Regions from separate parts of the Bradyrhizobium sp. Pha-3 genome, predicted to be linked through region 2. Evidence: predicted binding sites of a transcription regulator. Region 2 holds the regulator's gene; the other holds the start of a gene.

Region 1 (4,199 bases), 1.2 Mb from region 2:
AAATCTCGCGCCGACAAGGCGCGGCAGCTTTTCCGTGAGCGATGAAGGCAGCGGAATCATTCCGCCGGTGATGGGATCGCCGACATTGATCGGCGCGACAGCTGCGCCGGCCGAAGGCGCTGCCTTGATGTACTCCCTTATCAACTGAATCTCTTCACGCGAGAGGCTGAGGCCGGCCTGTTCGCCTGCGCCGTCAGCCAGCCTCTTTTCCGCCTCGGCCTTGTTCTGCGCATCTTCCTGCTGGGCGGCATCGCGTTTTGCGACTTCGACCTGTTCGAGTCTGGCGAGGCGTTCCCTCAGCGGCGCGAGTTCCCGTCGCAAGACGGCAATGTCCGACTTCAGCGAAGAGAGCTGACCAAGCGCGATCGCGGCGGCAACGCAAGCGACGACCGAGATCAGGCTGAGGCAGGCCACCGCCAGCCCCGTCAATCCGCCTCGACGATCGGCACGACGATCCCGGACATCCTCCGCGGATCGCCGTCGCCGCGCGGCGGCGAATTTGGGCATGGTCGTGCCGAGCAAGCTGACCAGACCGGACAGCCGCGAAGCCACCATGCGGTTCGTCTCCTGAAACGAGCCGAATGCAGGCGCAGGGATGATCGGAGAGTCCCCCAAGGGGATGTCGGCAGCAGTGGTCGAACGGTCCGCGCCGGATGGCTGGCGGTCGTCGCGCGTCATGCCGGGGAGCTCAACGTCGTCGGGACGGTCGATCGCGGTGTCCGCACCTGAATGGCGCGTGTCGGCTGCAACAGTGCCCAATCGTTCCGTTTCCTGTTGATCGAGTCTTTGCTCGATGCGGGAGGCTTCAAGCGAACGCCACAACGAGAGCCCCGAATCGGTGATCTGCAGGCCCGCATCGTTGATCGATGCCCATCCCGATTGGAAGACGTCGGCGTCGCCAAGCTCGGACGGCCGCTTCGACTGCGTGGCTTCATCGCCGGCCGCGATCATGCGCTTGACCTCGCGGCTGACCTCGTCGATCGCGATCCGTTCCCCGGGCCTTGCGGCCAGCACACTCAGGATCGCCAGATTGAACCTCATGCGGCGCCTCGCGATGCCCGATCAACCGGCCCCTGCGGCCGTTTCTCTCCCGTGCAGGCGACGTGTGAGCCTCAGCGGGGTCGAAGCGGATCAATCATGCCGGCACGGACGTCGGTCAGTCAGGGAGTCGAGCAAGTGTACTGGCTCCTCAAGGGGCAAACAATCCGGCACCAGACCTACGACAGATGGTAAGTCGCTCCGCAAACGCGACGCGTCGGGATCACGTTGGCTGCGCCTCAGAGAAACTCGCGAAGCCTGGAGAGCTCGATCACGTGCTCGGGTGACAACACGTCGGGGACGAGGGGAGGCTGCGACTTGGTCCGGATCTCGTAGAGATGTCGCGTCTTCTCGGGCTTGCCCATGAAATCCCGAATGCATTGGTCGAGCGTTCCGTTGACGACCATATAGGGCGCGCGATCCTCTCGCCTCGCGTTGTTGAGAGAAGGCCATTTGTAGAGGTGGGCCGCAGCTTGGAAGTCCACCTGATGAGATTGGTCGGTCATTGCAAAATATCTAGCCGAAAAAGCCCAGCGCGGCAAAGTCAGCCGGCTGATGGGTGAGCTGGTGCGGCAATACGCGCAAGCTGCGTGCGGTCGTCCATCGCAGAAGCCGCCGTCATGCATCTCGAACGATCCGCCGACGTGCCTCGCGTTTGATGCCTCGCAGCAACTCCCGCTTCGATCTCCCGCGGCCGAGATCACGGGCGATGGGGCGAGGCCGGCTGAAGGAAGAGCCGGCAGACCCCCTCGCGCGGCACGCGCGCGCAGTGGCAAGCGCGCGTTGACGACCTGGCTCGCTCGTGGCGCCAGCGGCCGCGACGACGGGTGTCGGATTGACTCGATTCCAGAATGTTCCTATTTTGTTCTATTGTCAATTTCCGCGTCCGGGGACGGGCGGCTTCGGTCAGGTCAGGGATGAACGGGTCGAGATGGCAGCCGCAGCCACCATCCTTCATGCGGACCTCGATGCATTTTACGCATCGGTCGAGCAACTGCTCGAGCCGTCGCTGCGCGGCAAGCCGATCGCCGTCGGGGGCGGGGTTGTGCTGGCGGCGTCCTATGAGGCCAAGGCCTTCGGGGTGCATGGCGGCATGTCGGGGCGGGAAGCGCGCCAACTGTGCCCGCAGCTCGTTTTCGTCGGCGGCCATTTCAGCGATTACCAGCGGCTGGGCGACGCGGCCATCAAGGTGATCGGCGACTTCACGCCGCTGGTCGAGCGAATTTCGATCGACGAGGCGTTTGCGGATGTTGCCGGCTGCACGCACCTGTTCGGGACGCCAGCCGAGATAGCCGCGTCGATCCGGTGGCGCGTGCGCACCGAGCTCGGCCTTCCGATCTCGATCGGCGTCGCCCGCACCAAGCATCTGGCGAAGATCGCCTCGCAGGTCGCAAAGCCCGACGGACTTGTCGTCGTTGATCCCGACGCCGAGCTAAGCTTCCTTCACGAATTGCCGGTTGAGTTGATGTGGGGGGTAGGGCCGGTCACCAGGACCCGGTTGGACGCGATCGGCGTTGCGACGATCGGTCAGCTCGCCAAGTTGTCGGAACGGTCGCTGACGGGCTTGCTCGGTCCTGCAGCGGGCGAGAAACTCGCCGCGCTGGCCTGGAATCGCGATCCGCGACAGCTCAAGGCACACCGGCGCGCGCGATCGGCAGGAGCACAATCGGCACTCGGCCGAAAGCCTGCGATCGAACGAGTCATCCGGCCAACGTTGCTTCATCTCGCCGACCGCGTCGCCACGCGGCTTCGGGCGAAGTCACGACCTGGACGAACCGTGACGGTGCGCGTCCGCTTCGCCGACCTGAAGTCGGTGACGCGCTCGATGACGCTCGATGCGCCGGTGTGCACGACCATCGTCCTGGCCCGGCTCGCCGAGAATCTCGTACGCGCTGCCCTTGCCGACCATCCCGGCGAGAAGATCATCTCGCTGCTGGCGATCTCGGTGTCGCATCTCGAGGAGCATTGGGATCTTGCGCTGGAGCTTCCACTCGGACTGGCGGATGAAGCGCTTCGCCCTGGAAGCCCGACAGGGATGGCCCGCTGGGCGGCGGACCGTGCGATCGACAAGATCCGCGAGCGCTTTGGCTGGGAGGCGATCGGATATGGTTCAGCCGCGCTGGAGGCGGTTCATTCGGTGCCCGATGCGTTTCGCAAGCTTGCCGAGAGAGAGCTCTAGAGCGTTTTCGAGCGAAGTGGATACCGGTTCGCGTGAAGAAAACGCGTCAAAACAAGAATCTAGAGCCCCGTTCCGATTCAATCGGAACGGGATAGGCTCTAGCGCTCGCCGGTTCACGTACCTGTCACTGCATTAAGAAAAGGCAATTTGGAATCGCGGGCTTGTGAGTGGCGCCCCCGCACCGCCGGCTTATTTTGAGCCTGCGGAGGGACAGCCATGAAGCACAGCGCCGAACTGATCCAGACGATGCGCGATGCGTTGGATGCGGTCATGGCAAGCGTGCCGGCGGATCAATCCGTGTTCGGTCTCAAGGCCGCTGTTGCGGAATGCATCCTGCGAGCCGCAGCTCACGGCCAGACATCGTTCGACGGGCTCGTGACGTCCGCATCCGATCAGCTTCAGTCGATCATCTCGATGCTGACCTAGGCGATCGGGATGCGCGCGCCATCGCTCACACTTTGCCGCGCGGAGCGCTGATGATGCAATCGCTCGGGCCGACGGTTCTCTCAGGGCAGCGATACGACCCGTAGATTGTTGGTCGTTCCCGCTTGTCCAAAGGGAATGCCGGCGACCACGACCAGCAGATCGCGGCTCGATGCAAACTGCTCTGCATGCGCGAATGCAGTTGCGCGCTCGACCATCTCCTCATAGCTCTGAACGTCGCCGGAAAGCACGCTGTGAGCGCCCCAAAGCAGGCACAAGCGGCGGGACACTTCGCGGCTTGGGGTGATCGCGAGGATCGGGCGGCTCGGCCGCTTGCGCGCGACGCGTGCCGCCGTGGTGCCGCTCGACGTGTAGGCCACAATGGCTGCGGCGTGAACGACGGAGGCGAGATCGGCCGCTGCCGTTGCCACGGCATGCGGTGGCGTCTGCTCTTCGCCGGGCTGGGTCGCCTCGACGATCGAGCGGTACATCTTGTGTTGCTCGGTGCTGCGGATGATGCGGTCCATCATCTCGACCGCCTCGCGCGGATATCGGCCTG
Region 2 (4,199 bases):
GTGATGCCGGCCGGCCTGCTGGGACTCGTCGCCATGCCGTTCGGCTTCGACGGCGTGTTCTGGGCGATCATGGGGCTTGGCATCGACTGGATGATCCTGGTGACGCAATGGGTCGCCGCACTCCCGGGCGCGGTCGGCCGCATGGCGGCGTTCGGCATAGGGCCGCTGATCGCAGCGAGTGCCGGCATCATCCTGCTCGGGCTGCTGCGTACGCCGCTGCGCTGGTCAGGCGCGGTGCTGCTGCTGGTGGCCTCGGTCTGGGCGCTCAGGGTGCCGCAGCCGGACGTGCTGGTCTCCGGCGACGGGCGCAACGTCGCGGTGCGCGGCGGTGACGGGCGGCTGCATTTGATGCACAGCGCCAAGGATGCGTTCCTGGTCAAGGAGTGGCTGGCAGCGGACGCCGACGCGCGGACCGCTACCGATGCGTCGCTCGGCGAGGGCGTCTCGTGCGATGCCGGCGGTTGCGTGGCCCAGGGACCTGGCGGCGCCTTCGTCGCGCTCGCGACCCGGCCGGAGGCGCTGGCAGACGACTGCGAGCGCGCAGGCCTGATCGTGACGGCGCGGCCGGCGCCGCAGGGCTGCGCGGCATCGGTGATCGATGCCGAGCGACTGCGCCGCCACGGCGCGTTGGTGCTGCGGCGGATCAGGGACGGCTACGCCGTCGACGCGGTGAAGCCCGGCGGGATCGACCGGCCGTGGTCGCCGGCGGTTCCCGGCGACGGCGAGAGCGAGACGATGCTGCGCGCGCCCGCCGCCGCGCCGCGGCCCGCCGTGGACGCGACGCCGGCCGAGACCGATCTGCAGGGCGATGATTAGCGGTGGTCCGGCGAGGGGCCGCTCGGCAACTCGAACAGGCCGAGATGGTATTCGTCGGAGTCGGGGCCGACGTCGGGCTTCTTGACGAGGGTGAAGGAAGCCTCGGGAAATTGCTCCCAGACTTTCAGGTCGTCGGCCGTCACCGTCAGCCAACCGAACCGGAACATGTAGCGGCCCGGTTCCGTGACGCGTCCAGCCTTTTGCCAAGTGACCTTATCGACCACCGCGCACGTCCTCCGTGCCCGATGATGCGCCAAGGCGCCGGCCGACGCAAATCTCCCCATGCGCCCCGGAAGCGGAAGTCCGGGGTCGCCCGAAATTGCTTAGGTCATCCGCCGCCGAACAGCTCATTCCGCGGCACGATGCGCTCAACCCAAAAACAGCGTTGCGAATGCGGAGGGCCGCCGCTCTACAACCTTCGGCTTCTGCTCGACCGGCGGATGCAGCGCCGGCAATTGCAGCACGCTGACGCGCTGTCCCTCGACCAGCTGGGTCACCAGGACATGGCTGCCGTCGGGGAATTCGACCGCGTCATGATGCCGATCGGGCACGTCGGGCTCGACTTCGTTGAATACGCCGACGCGATAGTTCAGCGTCTTGGTCCAAATCCAGCGGCTGTCGTAGCGAACGTTCTCGGCGAAAGCGAGCTCGGTGCCCGGCAGCATGCAGACCGCGACAGTGGGATCGTTCTCCGAAGCAAAGCCGCGGGTCGACGTGCCGCGGAACGTCGTCGTGATCAGCGTCTCTCCGACAATGGCGGGGCGCGATGCCACGGCGTGCAGACTATAGTCACACATCGGATGGCTCCTCATTTCGAGGTAGCGACCCGTGCCTCTCCTTGAGGCATTAGGGCCTCTACCAGAGTGGACGATAGCGAACGAGCTTCTGCTCGTTTCTGGGCGATTGTACGACTGGTCCGAGACCGCCTCCGATCACAAACACGCGACGCTGCGCGAGAGGTATCGGAGCGCATCGGGCAGGCCGTACGCTACACTATCATGCAAGGAACGATCCGACGTGTTGCTCGTTCCCGGCCGCCGCAAGTATTTGCAATTCAGTATTTGCGATAAAGGCCGATCAGCTTGCCCTGGATGCGGACCCGGTTCGGCGGCAGGATACGCACTTCATAGGCGGTGTTGGCCGGCTCGAGCGCGATCGATGCGCCGCGGCGGCGGAAGCGCTTCAGGGTGGCTTCCTCTTCGTCGATCAGCGCCACCACGATGTCGCCGGTGTTGGCGACGTCGTTGCGCTGGATCAGCGCCATGTCGCCGTCGAGGATGCCGGCATCGACCATCGAGTCGCCGCGCACTTCGAGCGCATAGTGCTCGCCGGCGCCGAGCATGTCGGGCGGCACGCTGATGGTGTGGCTGCGGGTCTGCAGCGCCTCGATCGGCGTACCGGCGGCGATCCGGCCCATCACGGGGACCGCGACCGGACGGTTGCCGTCGTCCTCGGCGATCGGCGGCGTGCTGGCGCGCCGGCCGAGGGTGCCTTCGATGACGCTGGGCGTGAAGCCGCGGCGGCCGTTGCCGCCGCCGGCCGAGAGTTCGGGCAGCTTGATGACCTCGATGGCGCGGGCGCGGTTCGGCAGGCGGCGGATGAAGCCGCGCTCCTCCAGCGCAGTGATCAGGCGGTGGATACCGGACTTCGAGCGCAGGTCGAGCGCATCCTTCATCTCGTCGAAGGAGGGCGGTACGCCGGCCTCTTTCAGACGTTCATTGATGAAACGCAGAAGTTCGTACTGTTTGCGCGTGAGCATCTCGAGTATTCCCCCGGTTGATAGCGTCGTTCGATTCCGAGACTCTTCTGGTAGGGCCTGCAGGCGGGGCCTGACCTCAGGAGCATGTGCTCGTTGCACCTGCTTCCACACGACTTCCCGATTGTAGACACCAGTACTCGAAACAAATCATGAACGGACACTATATGTTCGATATGTGTTCCGCAACCACTTAATTTCCGGTGAACGGATCAGGCAACGCACAATCGGCGGGGCGCGAAAACCTTATTCGGGCAGTGTCAGGATCTCGCATTCGCTGCCTTGGACGGCCGCAGCCGCGAACGGCGGACGCACCAGAAGTGCCCGTGCCGCAGCGAGATTCCCGAGCAGCGACGAGTCCTGCTGCGTCACTGGCGTTGCGATCAGCGTGCCGTCCTCGCGCGCTTCGAGCCGTGCACGCAGATAGTCCTCGCGCTGGTCGTTGGCGGCGAGGTCGCGGCCGAGCAGGGCGCTCGTGCGGCGATGATGAATCACTTTCCGGCCGCTCAGCGCCCGAATCAACGGCACCAGGAACAGGAAGGCGCAGACATAGGACGACACCGGATTGCCGGGCAGACCGATCACCCGCATCGCGCCGAGCCGGCCATGCATCATCGGCTTGCCGGGCCGCATCGCAATCCGCCAGAACGTCATGTCGACGCCCTCGGCTTCCAGCGACCGCTTGACGAGATCGTGGTCGCCGACCGAGGCGCCGCCTGTCGTGATGAGGACATCGGCACCGGCCTCGCGCGCCCGGCGGATGCCGGCCGTGGTCGCCTCCACCGTGTCGGCGGCAACGCCGAGGTCGACGGTCTCGGCGCCCTCGGCGCGCGCCAGCGCCCGCAGCGCGTAGCCGTTGGAATAGACGATCTGGCCGGGGCCGGGCTGCGAGCCCGGCATCACCAGCTCGTCGCCGGTCGCCAGCACCGCGACCTTCGGGCGGCGGCGCACCGCAAGTTCCGGATAGTTCATGGCGGCCGCCAGCGACAGCGCGCGGTCGGACAGGCGGCTGCCGCCGCTGAGCAGCACCTCGCCCGCACGGAAGTCGACCCCGGCCGGGCGGATGTGCCGTCCGATGCTGGCGGTCTCCGTGATCGTGATGTGGTCGCCGTCGACGGCGGTGTCTTCCTGGATGATCACCGCGTCGGCGCCATTGGGGATCACGCCGCCGGTGAAGATCCGCACCGCCTGGCCGGCGCCGACCGTCCGCTCGAACGGCCGGCCGGCGGCGACTTCGCCGATCACCTCGAGCCGGGCCTTTAGATCAGCCGCATCCGCGGCGCGCACCGCATAGCCGTCCATCGCCGACATCGGCTGCGGCGGCTGGGTGCGCAGCGCCGCGAGGTCGTGCGCCAGGGTGCGGTGGTAGGCGGCATCGAGCGCGACCATCTCCTCCGGCAGCGGTTCGGCGCCGGCGAGGACGGCGGACAGGGCATCGGCAACCGGCATCAGGGCCACGCTCAGAGCTCCTCAATTCCCAATGTTCAAATACCAAGTGCGGTCAAAGCCCTTGCCACGTCATCCGTCGATGTCACGTGGATAGCATGAAGGCCGCGCGCCCGCGCACCTTCGATATTGGCGGCCAGGTCGTCGAAAAACAGGATCCGCGACGCCGGCACGCCGATGG

Evidence for each region. Region 2 encodes LexA, which represses DNA repair genes until DNA is damaged. Its sites were predicted from a motif close to TGTTCNNNNTGTGTTCNG; they were not measured.
Region 1: the regulator LexA is predicted to act here: its motif matches at 1,891-1,908, upstream of dinB (DNA polymerase IV).

Annotation. Positions count from the first base shown of each region.
Region 1 covers NZ_CP170151.1:3,740,589-3,744,787, forward strand. The annotation lists gene ACE10X_RS17200 (hypothetical protein) at 1-1,014, opposite strand, end outside; gene ACE10X_RS17205 (hypothetical protein) at 1,278-1,544, opposite strand; gene dinB (DNA polymerase IV) at 1,970-3,217, shown strand; gene ACE10X_RS17215 (hypothetical protein) at 3,434-3,643, shown strand; gene pyk (pyruvate kinase) at 3,724-4,199, opposite strand, start outside.
Region 2 covers NZ_CP170151.1:4,969,855-4,974,053, reverse strand. The annotation lists gene ACE10X_RS23350 (ComEC/Rec2 family competence protein) at 1-816, shown strand, start outside; gene ACE10X_RS23345 (hypothetical protein) at 813-1,040, opposite strand; gene ACE10X_RS23340 (hypothetical protein) at 1,185-1,613, opposite strand; gene lexA (transcriptional repressor LexA) at 1,871-2,575, opposite strand; gene glp (gephyrin-like molybdotransferase Glp) at 2,819-4,030, opposite strand; gene ACE10X_RS23325 (HAD family phosphatase) at 4,057-4,199, opposite strand, start outside.